Regions from separate parts of the Pseudomonas sp. MH9.3 genome, predicted to be linked through region 1. Evidence: predicted binding sites of a transcription regulator. Region 1 holds the regulator's gene; each other region holds the start of a gene.
What was found. Region 1 encodes FliA, which starts transcription of late flagellar genes. Its sites were predicted from a motif close to CTAAAGTTTNNNNNNNNNNNGCCGNTAA; they were not measured.

Region 1 (5,699 bases):
GGCCGGCGCCTCGGCAGCCGGCTCTGCCAGGCGCGCCAGGGCGGCCAGCAGTTCCGGAGTGGCGGCGGTGATCGGGGCACGTTCACGCACTTCGCTGAACATGCCGTTGACCGCATCCAGTGCTTCGAGAATCACGTCCATCAACTCCGAGTCGACCTGCCGTTCACCCTTGCGCAGGATGTCGAACACGTTCTCGGCGATGTGGCAGCACTCAACCAGCTCATGGAGCTGGAGGAAGCCGGCGCCCCCTTTTACAGTGTGAAAACCGCGAAAAATTGCATTGAGCAGGTTCGCATCATCCGGTCGGCTTTCCAGCTCGACCAGTTGTTCGGACAGTTGCTCTAAAATTTCGCCGGCCTCTACAAGGAAATCCTGAAGGATTTCTTCATCGGCGCCGAAGCTCATGTGGGTGCTCCTTAGAAGCCTAAACTGGATAACAGGTCATCGACATCATCCTGACCTGACACAACGTCTTCACGTTTATCGGCATGAATCTGCGGACCTTCACCCTTGGCGAGATGTTTTTGTGGATCTTTTTCCGAGAGGATCGCCGCGCGGTCATGTTCGATGCCGGCAAAACGATCGACCTGCCCGGCCATGAGCACCAGTTTGAGCAGGTTGCTTTCCACTTCGGTGACCAGTTGGGTCACGCGCTTGATCACTTGACCGGTGAGGTCCTGGTAATCCTGGGCCAGCAAAATATCGTTGAGGTTGCTCGCCACCGTGCGGTTTTCCTGTTCGCTGCGCGACAGAAAACCGTCGACCCGACGGGCCAGTTCACGAAACTCTTCAGCACCGACTTCGCGACGCATGAAGCGGCCCCAGTCGTGGCTAAGCGCTTGAGCCTCGGTGGCCATGCCATTGACCAGAGGCGTGGCGTTTTCCACCAGGTCCATGGTGCGGTTGGCCGCCGCTTCGGTCAGCTTGACCACATAGGACAGGCGTTCGGTGGCATCGGTGATCTGCGAAATTTCTTCGGCCTGGGGCATGTGCGGGTCAATCTGGAAATTGACGATCGCACTGTGCAGCTCGCGCGTGAGCTTGCCCACTTCCTGGTACAGGCCGCGGTCACGGGTCTGGTTAAGCTCATGGATCAACTGCACCGCGTCGCCGAAATGACCTTTTTCAAGGCTGTCGACCAACTGGTGAGCATGTTTTTTCAGGGTCGACTCAAAATCGCCCAATGTTGTTTCTTTATGCTCCATAGCTCCCCCGCGATGGCATTAGCCGTGGATGCGTTCGAAGATTTTTTCGATCTTCTCTTTTAGCGCCAATGCAGTGAATGGCTTGACCACGTAACCGTTTACCCCGGCCTGGGCGGCTTCGATAATCTGTTCACGCTTGGCTTCGGCGGTCACCATCAGTACAGGCAGGCTGCGCAGCTTTTCGTCGGCGCGCACATGGCGCAACAAGTCGATGCCAGTCATGCCCGGCATGTTCCAGTCGGTTACCAGAAAGTCGATGCTGCCGCTGTTGAGGATCGGAATCGCCGTAATGCCGTCGTCCGCCTCGACCGTGTTTGTGAACCCAAGGTCACGCAACAGGTTTTTTATGATCCGCCGCATCGTTGAGAAGTCATCAACGATGAGGATTTTCATGTTCTTGTCCAATTCGACCTCCAAGCAGTCTTAAACGCGCCCAGCACCTGGACGCGCCATTTCAATCAACAGGCGTTACACAAAAAGGACTGCCGGGTCCACCACGGGTCGACCCCGCGAAGGTCGTGACCCTCGCGGTATCGTCTGCAGTGTCCCCACACTGCCTGTCAGCGCGCGCGCCACTCTCCCAAACGCCCCCGCAAACGGGCTGCGCACTGGCTATGCAACTGGCTGACACGCGATTCGCTGACCCCCAGGACCTCACCGATTTCCTTGAGGTTCAGCTCTTCGTCGTAGTACAGCGCCAGGACCAGGCGCTCACGCTCCGGCAAGTTGGCAATGGCTTCCGCCAGTGCGCCCTGGAAACGTTCATCTTCCAGGTCGCGTGACGGTTCCATATGCGCACTCGCGCCGTCCTCGTGCAGCCCTTCGTGTTCGCCGTCCTGCAACAGGTCGTCGAAACTGAACAGGCGGCTGCCCAAGGTATCGTTCAAAATCCCGTAATAATCATCGAGACTCAATTGGAGTTCGGCCGCAACTTCGTGATCTTTAGCGTCGCGACCGGTTTTTGCTTCAATTGAGCGAATTGCGTCACTGACCATCCGCGTATTGCGGTGCACCGAACGCGGCGCCCAATCCCCTTTACGCACTTCATCGAGCATCGCGCCACGTATGCGAATACCCGCATACGTCTCGAAACTGGCGCCCTTGCTCGCGTCGTACTTGGTCGACACTTCGAGCAGGCCGATCATGCCGGCCTGGATCAGGTCTTCGACCTGCACACTGGCCGGAAGGCGCGCCAGCAGGTGATAGGCAATGCGCTTGACCAGCGGCGCATAGCGCTCGATCAATTCGCCCTGGCTGTCGCGTGCCGATTTTTTATAGAGGTTGTAGCCGCTGGATGTCATAGCACAGGACCCGCGCTTGTCTGATGCACCAATCGCTCGACGAAGAACTCCAGATGCCCACGCGGGTTGGCGGGCAGCGGCCAGGTATCGACCTTCTGGGCAATCGCCTTGAATGCCAGCGCACACTTGGAACGCGGGAATGCTTCGTAGACCGCACGCTGTTTTTGCACAGCCTTTCGCACGCATTCGTCGTAGGGAACTGCGCCAACGTATTGCAGGGCGACATCGAGAAAACGATCCGTGACCTTGGTCAGCTTGGCGAACAGGTTGCGCCCTTCCTGCGGGCTCTGGGCCATGTTGGCCAGCACGCGGAAGCGGTTCATGCCGTAGTCACGGTTAAGCAGTTTGATCAGGGCGTAGGCGTCGGTGATCGAAGTGGGCTCGTCGCACACCACCAGCAGCACTTCCTGCGCGGCGCGCACAAAGCTGACCACGGACTCGCCGATGCCGGCGGCGGTGTCGATCACCAGTACGTCGAGGTTGTCGCCGATATCGCTGAACGCCTGGATCAGGCCGGCATGCTGCGCCGGGCTCAGGTGCACCATGCTCTGGGTGCCGGAGGCAGCCGGCACGATGCGGATCCCGCCGGGCCCCTGCAGCAGCACATCGCGCAGCTCACAGCGCCCTTCGATCACATCGGCAAGGGTATGTTTGGGGGTCAGCCCCAGCAGAACGTCCACGTTCGCCAGGCCCAGGTCAGCGTCCAGCAGCATGACGCGACGGCCAAGCTCTGCCAGGGCCAGGGACAAATTCACTGACACGTTAGTTTTCCCGACGCCACCTTTGCCGCCGGTCACCGCGATCACCTGTACGGGATGCATGCTGCCCATTTTATTTCTTTACCTTGTCTTGCTTAGACGCAGGCTACATGGCTTGGCCGCTTGAATCGCTTGCAGACCATCGATGTAGGTACATTTCACGGTGTTCATCCTGCCTCAACCGACCCGTTTTGCCGGGTTGTGGTAAAGGTCGGCGAACATATCAGCCATCGCTTCCTCGCTAGGCTCGTCTTGCATTTGCACACTCACGGCACGGCTGACCAACTGATGACGACGCGGCAGATGCAGATCATCCGGGATTCGCGGGCCGTCGGTCAGGTAGGCGACCGGTAATTCATGACTGATTGCCAGGCTCAGTACTTCGCCCAGGCTCGCGGTTTCGTCGAGCTTGGTGAGGATGCAGCCGGCCAGACCGCAGCGCTTGTAACTGTGATACGCAGCGGTAAGAACCTGTTTCTGGCTGGTGGTTGCAAGCACCAGGTAATTTTTCGACTTGATCCCACGGCCGGCCAGGCTTTCCAGCTGCATGCGCAACGCCGGATCGCTGGCTTGCAGGCCGGCGGTGTCGATCAGCACCACGCGCTTGCGCAGCAGCGGGTCGAGGGCGTTGGCCAGGGACTGGCCCGGGTCGACGTGGGTCACCGGCACATTGAGAATGCGGCCGAGGGTCTTGAGCTGTTCCTGGGCGCCAATGCGGTAGCTGTCCATGCTCACCAGCGCGATGTTGTTGGCGCCGTACTTGAGCACGTAACGGGCGGCCAGCTTGGCCAGGGTGGTGGTTTTGCCCATGCCGGCAGGGCCGACCATGGCGATCACACCGCCCTCTTCGAGGGGTTCGATTTCCGGGGTGGCGATCATCCGCGCCAGGTGCGCCAACAGCATGCGCCAGGCCTGACGGGGCTCCTCGATGTTGCCGGTCAGCGCCAGCAGGTCGCGCGACAGCGGGCCGGACAGGCCGATGCGTTGCAGGCGACGCCACAGGTTGGCCTGTTGCGGCTTGCTGCCTTGCAACTGGTTCCAGGCCAGCGAGCCCAGTTGTACTTCGAGCAGTTCGCGCAGGCCGTTGAGTTCAAAGCGCATCGAATCGAAGACGCGCTGGTCGACGGCGGCAGCCGGGGCCGGTGCGGCAGGACGCGGCGGCTCAACGAAAGTCGGCTCCACCAGCGGCTCGGCAGCAGTCAGCGGCAGGCCGGCGAACAGCTGGCGATTGGTGGTGGTGTCGCTGTCGCCGCGCATGCTCAGCTCGGCCTGGGCCGACACAATGCGCGAGGCGGTTTTGCGCAGCTCGTCTTCGAGTTCCATGTTCGGCACGCGTGGCGCCAGGGCCTGGGGGGTGTAATCCAGGGCAGCCGTCAGCTCCACACCGCCGGCGATGCGGCGGTTGCCGATAATGGCAGCATCGGCGCCCAGCTCATCACGCACCAGTTTCATGGCCTGACGCATATCGGCGGCGAAAAAACGCTTCACTTGCATAACCCACTACCTCAGCCGTTGGGCCCTACTGTCGCGACGATAGTCACTTGCTTATTGTCAGGAATTTCCTGGTAAGCCAACACGTGCAAATTCGGTACTGCCAGGCGTCCAAACCGCGACAACATCGCTCGGACCGGGCCTGCCACCAGCAGAATCACCGGTTGGCCCTGCATTTCCTGGCGCTGTGCGGCGTCGATCAACGAACGCTGCAGTTTTTCAGCCATGCTTGGCTCCAGCAGAACGCCCTCTTCCTGGCCTAATCCTGCCTTCTGAATACTATTGAGCAAAATCTGTTCCAACCTTGGCTCCAGGGTGATAACAGGCAGCTCGGAGTCAAGCCCTACAATGCTTTGCACGATTGCGCGGGACAATCCGACGCGCACCGAAGCCACCAGCGCGGCGGTATCTTGACTCTTGGCAGCGTTGTTGGCGATAGCCTCGGCAATGCTGCGAATGTCGCGTACCGGTACCTGTTCGGCCAGCAGCGCTTGCAGCACCTTGAGCAGCTGCGACAACGAGAGCACGCCCGGCACCAGCTCTTCGGCGAGTTTTGGCGAGGCCTTGGCCAGCAACCCCATCAATTGCTGGACTTCCTCGTGGCCGATCAGCTCGTGGGAGTGTTTGTAGAGGATCTGGTTGAGGTGGGTAGCAACTACGGTGCTGGCGTCCACCACGGTGTAACCGAGCGATTGCGCCTGGCTGCGCTGGCTGACTTCGATCCACACCGCGTCCAGGCCAAAAGCCGGATCTTTGGCGGTGATGCCGTTAAGGCTGCCGAACACCTGGCCCGGGTTGATCGCCAGCTCACGGTCCGGGTAAATCTCGGCTTCGGCGAGAATCACGCCCATCAGGGTCAGGCGGTAGGCGCTGGGGGCCAGGTCGAGGTTGTCACGGATGTGCACGGTAGGCATCAGGAAGCCCAGGTCCTGGGACAACTTCTT
Region 2 (5,699 bases), 380 kb from region 1:
GGCGGCCGACCAGATACGCAGACGCTGACCCGGGCTGGCCTTGATGGCCTCCGGCAGTACTTTGTTCTTGAGTACCTCGAACGGGTAGGTATCGCGAAACCACAGGGTTTCGTTGGTGGTCATGGCATCGACCACCATTTCCTTGAGCCCGCTGCGCGGTTGGCCCTGGATGCGCTGCACCAACTCGCCCAGCGACTTGATACCCTGCAGCTCCATCAACTTGTTGAGGCGGCTGGATACCAGATATTGCTTGTTTTCACCGAGCAATATGCCACAGGCCTTTTCCAGGAAGACCCGGAACTGTTCGAAATCCAAATTACCCGTAGACAAAGATACCGCCTCTTAAATCGTGTGACCGCCAGGGGAAATCCCCTAGCCGTGATCTGCTGCCTTGATCCGGTCGACTACCCGGGATGCGAGGTCATCAGGGCGGAATTTGGCGAGGAAGTCATCGGCACCGACTTTCTTGACCATGGCCTGATTGAAAACACCCGACAACGAAGTATGCAGGATGATATGCAGTTTTTGCATGCGTGGATCGTTGCGTATCTCGGCCGTCAGGGTATAGCCGTCCATTTCCGGCATCTCGATGTCGGAAATCATCATCAGAAACTCTTCTTCCGGCTTCTTGCCCTCGTCCACCAGCTTGCGCAGGTAGTCCAGGGCCTGGCGACCATCATTGAGGGCCACCACTTCCACGCCGACGGTCTGCAGGCAACGGGTCACCTGCTTGCGCGCCACGGAAGAGTCATCCACGGTCAGCACGCGCAACGAAATCGCCTTGTGCGCCGTGTCGGCATCCACCACGCCCACCGAGATGGTTTCCGAGGTCGGTGCCACTTCGGCGAGGATCTTCTCCACGTCGATGATTTCCACCAACTGGTTATCGACCCGCGTCACTGCCGTGAGGTAGTGATCGCGACCGGTGCCCTTGGGCGGCGGATGGATCTCTTCCCAGTTCATGTTGACGATGCGCTCCACCGAGCGCACCAGGAAACCCTGAGTCTTGGTGTTGTACTCGGTGATGATCACGAACGGGTTCTGGCGGTCCTGCAACCCGGCGGCGCTGGTGGCCAATGCCAGGTCAAGAATCGGAATGGTCGCGCCCCGGATGTTGGCCACGCCACACACCACCGGGCTGGACTTGGGCATGATCGTCAGCTTGGGGCACTGCAGCACTTCTCGCACTTTAAACACGTTGATGCCATACAGCTGCTTGCCGTCCAGACGAAACAGCAGCAACTCGAGGCGATTCTGCCCTACCAGCTGTGTGCGCTGGTTTACTGAATCCATTACACCTGCCATGCCCAGACTCCTACGCTAAAACCTTTGGGGGTGCGACGCGCACTCCACTCTAAACGGCACGAGCTTTGCTATTTATTGGTCATGGACCTTAAAACGACAGTTTCCCGACGCCTTCCAACGTACCGCAGATTGCTTTGCGTCACGCTGGCATTGCTTGCCTTGGGCTCAGGCGCAGCGGCTCGCGCCGACAACGTCACCCTGCCTGATCTCCTTATCGGCGTCACTCAGGGCTTTCTTGAGTTCACTGTAGAAGATTATCTGGCGAGCACACAGACGCCCGGCCGTTATGAGATCGAGGTCAAGCAGCTCGACCCGCGTCTGCGTATGCCGATGTGCGACAAGGAATTGACAGCCAGCCTGGAAAGTCCGGCCCAGCCAATCGGGCGTGTAACGGTAAAAGTACGTTGCGAAGGCGCGTCGCCCTGGACCGTGTTTGTGCCGGCGCAGGTCAAATTGTTCCGCGAAGTGGTAGTCGTGGCGCGGCCGCTGAAACGCACCGGCATTATTGGTTTCGAGGATGTGGTGATGCGTGAACGCGACATCAGTCAGATCAGCCAGGGCTATCTGACCTCGGTCGACCAGGCCATCGGGCAGAAACTTACCCGACCGGTGGTCACCGACCAGGTGATAACCCTGGTGCATCTGGAGCAGGCCGAGGTCATCCGCAAGGGCGATCAGGTAGTGATCTCCGCCAGCAGCGGCGGGCTGAACGTAAGAATGCCGGGGGAAGCGCTGTCCAACGGCGGTATGAGTGAACAGATTCGGGTGAAGAACCTCAACTCCAACCGTGTGATCAAGGCGCGCGTAACGGCGCCCGGGCAAGTGGAGGTGGCTTTATAGAACACTGGTACAGGACGCCGGGTTTTCCTACACTGTGGGCCAGACGCCTGCGCGCGCAGTTTTATTGTCAATCGAGCCTAAAGTTTGTTTGGGTATGGCCGAAAACATGGCAAGCGTCCAAATACCCAGAGGTTTTTTATCATGGTCATCGATTTCAGCCGTTTAAATAACTCCCCGGCGTTGCCAGGTACTACGCGCACCAGCGGCACCAAGGAAAGCGCAGAAGCCAAGGCCCAGCCAGCGCCTGCCGCGAAGACGGAACAGGCCAGCGCCAGCCAGAGCGGGGAATCCGTACACTTGAGCAATGAGGCTCAGCAGTTGCAGAAGGTCACTGACTCGCTGCGCGACCAACCGGTTGTCAACAAGGCCCGCGTGGCCGAATTGAAACAGGCGATCGCCGATGGCAGCTATAAAGTCGACAGCAACCGCGTAGCCAGCAAGCTGCTTAATTTCGAAGCCGAGCGCTAGGCACTGGCCTGCGCCGGGCTTTTGGACGCTTAAACCCCAAGGCCTGCCATGCACCACGACGAAACCTTGCTTGAACTGATCATCGATGATCTGGCGCCGACGCAACAATTGCTCGAGCTGCTCAAAGAAGAATCCCTGGCCCTCTACGGTCGGGACATGCCCTTGCTCGAAGAAATCCTGGCGCGCAAACAATCGTTGATTGTCCTGCTCGAACAGCACGGCAAGAAGCGCAGCCAGATTCTCACCAGCCTCGGCCTGCCGGCCGACCACGACGGTCTCGCCCAGTTGGCCAGCCATTCCTCGGTCGGTGATCAACTGCTGGAGCAGAGCAAAGCGCTCAATCAATTGCTCACCCAGTGCCAGGAAGCCAACCTCCTCAACGGCCAGTCGATCCAGCTGCAGCAAGCTACGACCGCCAACCAGTTGCGCATACTTCATGGCGGTGAGCCACCTGCGCTGTACAACGCTCAGGGTTCCACCTCCCGCCTGGTCAAACCCAGTACCCGTAGCCAAGCCTGACGCTGGTTTGCAGCGCGGCCTATCCAAGGCGCGCCACATACTGGCAAAATGCCGGTTCTTGCGAGTAGTCGTATATTGTCTGGAGATGGAAGAACCGTGTTCAACGCCCTTAATGCGGAAGATGCCCCGCAGCCACCCAAGGTGCTCACCACGCCTCTGGAAATCGCCAGCACGTTGCGGATGCTGCAAGAAAGTCATGACCCGCTGATCATCACCTTCCACGAACGCAGCCAGCGCTTCCAGAGCTACCTGGTGGACGTGGACCGCGACGGCAAAATTCTGGTCATGGACGAAATGATCCCGCGTGACGGCGAGCGCCACCTTGAAAGCGGCGAACCCTTTCGCATCGAGGGCTTCCACGATGGCGTGCGTGTCGCTTGGGAAAGCAAGGGCACCCTCACAATCAGCGAGAAAGACGGCCACCGTATCTATACTGGCAGCATGCCGGACGAGGTGGTTTATCATCAGCGCCGCAACGCCTTCCGCGCCGCGCTGAAGCTGGCGCAACTGGTGAACATCGAGCTGGGTGGCGAAAGGCTCAAATTTCCGGTCAACGGAAAACTGCTGGATATCTCCGCTACCGGCTGCAAACTGCGCTTTGAAGGCGACATCTCCGAGCGTTTGCAACTGGGCCAGGTGTACGACCGGTTTATCGCCGCCCTGCCCTTTGGCAGCATGACTACCTCCGTCGAGTTGCGTCACCTGCATTTCGAAGATCGTATCAATACCACCTTCGCCGGCGTGCGCTTTCATAACATGAGCGGGCTGGTGCAGCGTCAGGTCGAACGGTTTGTGTACCAGCTGCAACGTGAAGCACGTCGGTTCGACAAGGACGACGATTTCTGACAAGCGAATCACGACAAAAAACGGGCAGATCCTGATGGGATCTGCCCGTTTTTGTTTTCAGGGGCGCGCCCTGCTCAGGTCATGAGGGTGTTCGTCCGGGTCCACTGGTTCCGCGGGTTCCTCAGCGCCTGGCTCGTCAACCGGTGACGGCGACTCGGGCTCAGGCTCAGTATCTGCAACCGGCGTCTGCATCTGTTCCTGCACCACCGCCTCGTCCACGCGCGGATCCAGCGCAGCCACCAGTGGCGAGCTGGACATGCTGTCGGGCATCGCTACGTGGTGCAGCGGCGCATCGTCCACCTGATGCAGGTTGGTCACCGCCTTCGGCCGGATACGCCATACGAGGACCAGGGCACACAGGCTGAAAAACGCATACAGCATGTGGCTGCCAAACATCTTCATGACCACACCGGCCAACAGCGGCCCGATGCTGGCACCGACGCCGTAGGTCACCAGTAGCATGGCCGTCAGCGACACACGACGATCACCCTCGACATGATCATTGGAAAACGCCACGGCCAGCGGATACAGGCAGAACTGCACCAGCGAACAGAAAAAGCCAGCAACGAACAACACTTCCAGAGGCACCCTGGTCATGATCGCCAGCGGCAATGCCGCCACCGCCAGGCACAAGGCGAAACAGCGGATCAGCAGCGCGCGGTCATAGCGATCCGACAACCAGCCCAACGGCCACTGCACCAACAACCCGGCGAAAATGCACGAGCCCATGAACAGGCCGACCTGCTCGGTGGTCAGCCCCTGCTGAGATGCATATAGCGGCGCCAAGCCGTAGAACGAACCGACGATCAACCCGGCCCCCAGCACTGTGCTCAGTGACTGTGGCACGCGCTTTATAAAGAAGCGCGGCTCCATCGGTGCCGGGTGCAGGGGTGCCGGATGAATGCGGCGCGTCATGGCCACCGGCACCAGGCACAGGGCAAAGCACAAAGCCACCAGCATCAGCAGTTCCAGACCGAGCGCGGGATGCATCACCAGAATCAACTGACCCAGTACCAGCCCCAGGTAGGACGCGATCATATAACCACTGAACACCAAGCCACGCTGTTTGGCCTCAGCCTGTTCATTGAGCCAGCTCTCGATGACCATGTATTGGCACATCATGCCCAGGCCCACAATGACCCGCAGCACGATCCAGGCCGGCAACCAGTTGATCAGGCCATGGCCCAGCACAGCCGCACCGACGATGCCGGCACAGGTGGCGTAGGCACGAATATGCCCGACGCGCGCAATCAGGCGGTGCCCGATCTTGCCACCCAGCACCAGGCCGAAATAGTTGGCCGCCATCAAGGCGCCCACCCACAGGCTGTCGACATGGTCGGCCGCGAGGCGCAGTGCCAGGTAAGTACTGAGCAGGCCTGAGCCGATCAGCATCATCAAAGAGGCGAAATAAAGGGCTCGAAAAGATTTCCAGATTTGGCGCATCGGCGTTCCGAGCGGCTCCTTGCAGTAGGGTCAGGGCTAGCGGAATGATAGTCCCGCGTCGCCGAATCCGGACAGGCGATACGCGCTGTTTGCGGAGATTAATGTGTTCAACATGATTAACTACAGCTCAGACGCCGCGCGAGCGCATGGAAGGTACACCTTTAAGAGAAATACAGGATGCCCCTGCTGTGAACCCGGATCAGTGCCAAGGTTCGACTGGATCCGCGCCGAGCGCGCACAAAAAAGCCCCGCCAGCCAAATGAGCTGCGCGGGGCTTT
Region 3 (5,699 bases), 1.8 Mb from region 1:
CCTTGAACGGCATGGACACCCCGCAACCGCGTACTCCCAGCGCTCGGATGCCGCCGATCGCGCCGCGCAGATCGCGGCTGCTGAAGGCCTTATAGTAGAAATTCAAGCCCAACTGCTCGTACAGATGGTTATGGAAACGCAGGCCAAAATTTCCGGGACGCGCCGACAGTGACATGCACAGCTGGGTGTCCTTGTTGGGGTGCATCTGCATGGGTAGCTCCTTGAAAGTAAGCAAATCGGTACAGACCTTACACAACCTTTACCTGGCGGCTGTGCTGTTTTTCAGAAATACGTTGTCTTAAAAGTATCCCCGCGACATTACTTGAGTCTATTGATTGCAGACCACAAGCGCAGGGGCTAACCGAGGAATGACCATGATGCGTAAACTCCCCAGGATCGCCTTGCTTATCGGCGCACTCGCAATGGCCGGCCAAGCCTCCGCCCACGGTGGTGGATGGGGTGGCCCTGCCGTCTTGGGTGCACTGGTGGGCGCCGCCGTAGTGGGCTCCGTGGTGGCCAACCAGCCCCGTGAGGTCTATGTGCAACAGCAACCGGTGTATGTGCAACCGCAGCCGGTCTATGCGGCGCCGCCACCGGTCTACTACGCCCCGCCGCCACCGGTGTATGTGCAGCGCGAGGTCTATTATCGCCCGGCGCCGGTCTATTACGGCCCACCGCGCGGCTATTACGGACCTGCCCACTACTACGGTCCTCCCCATGGCTACTACGGCCGCGGCTGGTAAGCGTCATCACCTTGTATGAACAGGCCCCGCCCACACGCGGGGCCTTTTTTTGCGCGCAATTCATGGGGGCTACGTCCGACTCAGCCGCGTGGGGGTCGTTTTGAGGACAGCGACCAACGCGTAATCCCACATCATTGATGTCAAAGTCTGCTTGCTTGACCGGGGCCGGCGCTGGCATGTTGGAGCCACTCACACGCTCATCACCGCGCCTGTCCACCCAATAACAACAAAGGACGACTGACCATGCCCACGCAAAACCCACACCGCACCGCAGGCCTGTGCACATCCAGCAAGGTCTACAACGCATTGACCGAACTCAAGCACCTGGAAGGCCACCGCAACGCGAAGTTCATGGCGTTGCTGGCGGAAAATCTGGTGCGCAAAGGCGTGCTCAGTGAAGCGGAAGTGGTGCACATGCTTGATCAGGTGGTGGAGTAACGCCTGGCGTTGATGACGACTATCGAGACAGATGATTTTTCCCGTGCCTTCATGCCGCTTAAGGTAGCCCCATCATCACGTTTGGAGGTCTGTATGCCCACCACCGTTCACATCATGTCCGTCGTCGGCACCGCCGTTCCCGCCTCCCTGCGCAACAGGGGTCTGCTGGCCTGCTGGTACCTGGTAAGCAACGGCGAGCCCATCAGTGGCCCGCTCCTGTCACTGTCTGACGCAAAACAGCAGCTGCAACAAACGTCGCTTCGCGCTTAAGGCAACGGCAACTTGACCCGCGGCTTGGTCTCCACAAACAGCGCCCAGCTGGACATGAACAGCGCTGCCACCAGCGGACCGATCACGAAGCCGTTGAGGCCAAACACCGACAGACCGCCCAGGGTCGAGATCAGGATCAGGTAGTCCGGCATCTTGGTGTCCTTGCCGACCAGAATCGGGCGCAACACGTTGTCGACCAGGCCGATTACGAACACGCCGAACAGCCCCAGCACCACACCCTGCCAGATCGCCCCGCTGAGCAGGAAGTAAACCGCCACTGGCGCCCAGACAATCCCCGCGCCGACCGCCGGCAACAAAGATAGAAACGCCATCAGCACGGCCCAGAGCAGCGCGCTGGGAATGTCGAGAAACCAGAAAATCAAGCCGCCCAGCGCGCCCTGAGTCACCGCCACCAATACGTTGCCCTTGACCGTCGCCCGCACCACCCGGTTGAACTTCAATTGCAGGCGACGCTTCTGCGGCTCGGCCAGCGGCACCGCGGTACGCACCTTGCGCACCAGCTCCGGGCCATCGCGCAGCAGGAAAAACAGCAGATACAGCATGATGAAAAAGCTCACCAGGAAATCAAACGTACCCTGGCCAAAGCTGAACGCCTGGGACGCAAAAAACTGGCTGCCCTGCATCGCGCCCTTGACGATCTTTTCGCGCAGCCCCTCCAGATTGCCCATGCCAAACCGGTCCAGCAGGTGCTGGAAGTAAGGCGGCAGGAAGTTCTTGAACTGCTCGATATAACCGGCCACATCCAGCTTGCCGCTTTCGATGTTCTTGTACAGCGTGGCGCCCTCCTGCACGAGCAGGGCGCTGGTGATGATCACCGGCAGGATCGCGATCACCAGACACGCCGTCAACGTGGTCAGGGACGTAAGGTTGCGGTTCCAGCCGAATTTCGTCTGCACGCGGCGCTGCATGGGCGCAAAGATGATGCCGAGGATCACTGCCCAGAACACCGCGCCGTAGAACGGCAGCAATATCCAGATGAACGCCACGGTCACCAGGACCAGCATCAGCAGCAGGGTTTTGAATTGAAGGTTGGTCGCGTTCATGTCCGGTCCGTGTGAAAAAAGCGGGGTGCATCCTGCTGCTTAGTCCGCAGCGAATCCTGCGAGTGCCATCTTTGTTGCACTGAGCGTAGCCGCCGTACATCGGTCGATGGCGGCGTTCGCCTCAGAGGGTCATCGCGGCGATCCAGCCGAAGGCCAGCAACGGGATGTTGTAGTGCAGAAAGGTCGGCACCACGGTGTCCCAGATATGGTGATGCTGGCCGTCGATGTTCAGGCCGGAGGTCGGGCCGAGGGTGGAGTCGGAGGCAGGCGAACCGGCGTCGCCCAGCGCGCCGGCCGTGCCGACGATGCACACGATGGCCAGCGGACTGAAGCCCAGTTGCACGCACAGCGGCACGAAGATCGCTGCGAGAATCGGCACCGTGGAAAACGACGAGCCAATGCCCATGGTCACCAGCAGGCCCACCAGCAGCATCAACAACGCCCCCACCCCACGGCTGTGGCCGATGAAGGCCGCCGAGGTTTCCACCAGCGAGCGCACGTCACCGGTGGCCTTGAGCACTTCGGCAAAGCCCGACGAGGCGATCATGATGAAGCCGATCATCGCCATCATTTTCATACCTTCGGTGAACAGATCATCGGTTTCGCGCCAGCGCACGATGCCCGATACCGAGAAGATCAGGAACCCGGCCAAAGCGCCGATGATCATCGAATCCAGCCACAACTGAATGATGAACGCCGAGGCAATCGCCAGGCCGGCCACCAGCAGGGTCAGCGGGTTGTATTGCACGGCCACCTGCTCGACACGCTCGATTTTCTCGAGGTCATACACGCGCTTTTTGCGGTAGCTGACAAACACGGCCACCAGCAGGCCGACCACCATGCCCAGTGCCGGCAGGCCCATGGCGTGGGTGACGTTGACCTGGCTTACGTCCACCCCGCTCTTGGCCACGTTGGCCAGCAGGATCTGGTTGAGAAAGATATTGCCGAAGCCCACTGGCAAGAACATGTACGGCGTGATCAGGCCGAAAGTCATCACGCAGGCGATCAGGCGGCGGTCCAGTTGCAGCTTGGTCAGCACATACAGCAACGGAGGCACCAGCAACGGGATGAACGCGATATGGATCGGCAGGATGTTCTGCGAGGCAATCGCCACCACCCACAGCAGTCCGATCAACAGCCATTTGACGTGGCTGCCACCAGTGGCTTCCTGGCGATCGACCAGCATCAGCGCTTTGTCCGCCAGCGCATGGGCCAAGCCGGATTTGGCAATCGCCACCGCGAAAGCACCGAGCAATGCGTAGGACAGGGCCACGGTCGCACCGCCACCCAAGCCGCCGTTGAACGCCTGAAGCGTGGCCTCGATGCCCAGGCCACCGGTCAAGCCGCCCACCAGCGCGCCAATAATGATGGCGATGACCACATGCACGCGGGACAGGCTGAGCACCAGCATGGTGCCGACCGCGGCGATGACTGCGTTAATCATGGTTACCTCAAGCAGAAACATAAAAAGACAGGCATGCCCGCGCGCGCAGCCAATGAATAGGGCGGCCGGAGAACAGGCGTCAAGGAGGTCTTGTTAGAGGGCGCGCACTTTGCAGCAGGCAGGGCCGCATGTCAAAAAACGGCGCCGTTTTCAGGCTCGATGGATCAGTTGAATAAAGAATCTTTCGCCGCAGCCGACACAGTAGTTCTCTGTGCCTTCAGGTTAAGGATGCTTTTTGATGTCCCTTAGACAACTGTCCATTCAATGGAAAATCACCCTGCTCGCCGGTTTGTGCCTGCTGGGCATCGTCACCCTGCTCGTGGGCCTGTCGCTGTATCGCATGGAACACAGTTCGGCACAGGTCAAGGCGGCCAGCATGCAAATGCTGGATGAGGCGGCGCAGGCTCGCATCGAGGCACAGGGTGAGGGACAGGCACTGAACATTCGCCGGCAGTTCATGGACGCCTACCAGTACGGCCACGGTTTTTCCCGTCAGGTACTGTTCCTGCGCGAACAGGCCGAAAAACGTTTTCTCGACGCCTTCGACACGCGCGAAGACCTGACCCGGCAGGTCAAGGCCGCATTGCAGGCCAACCCCGATCTGCTCGGCCTGTCCCTGGTGTTCGAAAGCAATGCACTGGACGGCAAGGATGAGCTGTTCGCCAATCAGGCCGAACTGGGCAGCAATGAAAAGGGACGTTTCGCGCTGTACTGGTCGCAACCGACACCGGGCAAGATCACCTCCATGGCGCTGCCGGAAAGCGACATGGCCGATGTTTCCGTCGGCCCCAGTGGCGAGAAGGCCAACGCCTGGTTCACGTGCCCGCGCACCACCCTCAAACCTTGCGTGATCGAACCGTATTTTTATGTGATCGACGGGCAAAACGTGCTGATGACCAGCATCGTGTTTCCGCTGATGGTCGATGGCAAGGTCGTCGCTTCACTGTCGGTGGACATCAACCTCAACAGCCTGCAGGCGGTGAGCCAGCAGGCCAGCCAGAAACTGTATGACGGCCAGACCCAGGTCAGTATCCTCAGCCCCACCGGTGTGCTCGCCGGCTACAGCCCGGATGCGAGCAAGCTCAGCCAACGCCTGGACCAGGTCGACCGCACCAGCGGCGCGCAACTGATCAGCGCACTCGCCGGAAGCACCCAGGTACGCAGCCTGCGCGCCGATCATCAATTGAAAGTGCTCGCGCCGTTCACCCCCATTCCAGACGGCAAACCCTGGGGCGTGTTGCTGGATGTGCCGGAAAAAGTCCTGATGGGCCCGGCCGAAGCGCTGAAGGCGCAACTGGATGCCGACAACGCCCGCGGCACCTGGCTGGAGTTAAGCCTGGGCCTGCTGGCCGCCGTGCTCGGCCTGATCCTGGTGTGGCTGATGGCCCGCAGCGTGACGCGGCCGATCCTCGGTGTGGCGCGCATGCTGGAAGATATCGCCAGCGGCGAAGGCGACCTGACCCGCCGCCTGGCCTACGCCAAACAGGATGAGCTGGGGCAACTGGCCGGCTGGTTCAACCGTTTCCTCGACAAGCTGCAACCGATTATTGCCGAGGTCAAACGCTCGGTGCAGGACGCCCGCGGCACCGCTGACCAATCCGCCGCGATTGCCACTCAGACCAGCGCCGGCATGGAACAGCAGTATCGCCAGGTCGATCAGGTGGCCACCGCCTCCCATGAGATGAGCGCCACCGCGCAGGACGTGGCCCGCAGTGCCGCTCAGGCCGCCCAGGCCGCACG

Region 2: a site for FliA is predicted at 2,223-2,250, ahead of flgM (flagellar biosynthesis anti-sigma factor FlgM). Genes of this name have one in related genera too.
Region 3: a site for FliA is predicted at 4,132-4,159, ahead of RHM60_RS00460 (methyl-accepting chemotaxis protein). Genes of this name have one in related genera too.

Annotation. Positions count from the first base shown of each region.
Region 1 covers NZ_CP133785.1:1,882,712-1,888,410, forward strand. The annotation lists gene RHM60_RS07965 (chemotaxis protein CheA) at 1-405, opposite strand, end outside; gene RHM60_RS07970 (protein phosphatase CheZ) at 417-1,205, opposite strand; gene RHM60_RS07975 (chemotaxis response regulator CheY) at 1,224-1,598, opposite strand; gene fliA (RNA polymerase sigma factor FliA) at 1,766-2,506, opposite strand; gene fleN (flagellar synthesis regulator FleN) at 2,503-3,336, opposite strand; gene flhF (flagellar biosynthesis protein FlhF) at 3,442-4,758, opposite strand; gene flhA (flagellar biosynthesis protein FlhA) at 4,770-5,699, opposite strand, start outside.
Region 2 covers NZ_CP133785.1:2,260,655-2,266,353, forward strand. The annotation lists gene cheR (protein-glutamate O-methyltransferase CheR) at 1-330, opposite strand, end outside; gene RHM60_RS09715 (chemotaxis protein CheV) at 373-1,305, opposite strand; gene flgA (flagellar basal body P-ring formation chaperone FlgA) at 1,387-2,145, shown strand; gene flgM (flagellar biosynthesis anti-sigma factor FlgM) at 2,287-2,613, shown strand; gene RHM60_RS09730 (flagella synthesis protein FlgN) at 2,662-3,132, shown strand; gene RHM60_RS09735 (flagellar brake protein) at 3,229-3,978, shown strand; gene RHM60_RS09740 (MFS transporter) at 4,036-5,421, opposite strand.
Region 3 covers NZ_CP133785.1:106,265-111,963, reverse strand. The annotation lists gene RHM60_RS00490 (shikimate 5-dehydrogenase) at 1-211, opposite strand, end outside; gene RHM60_RS00485 (hypothetical protein) at 369-743, shown strand; gene RHM60_RS00480 (hypothetical protein) at 987-1,181, shown strand; gene RHM60_RS00475 (hypothetical protein) at 1,275-1,451, shown strand; gene RHM60_RS00470 (AI-2E family transporter) at 1,448-2,515, opposite strand; gene RHM60_RS00465 (Na+/H+ antiporter family protein) at 2,637-3,956, opposite strand; gene RHM60_RS00460 (methyl-accepting chemotaxis protein) at 4,198-5,699, shown strand, end outside.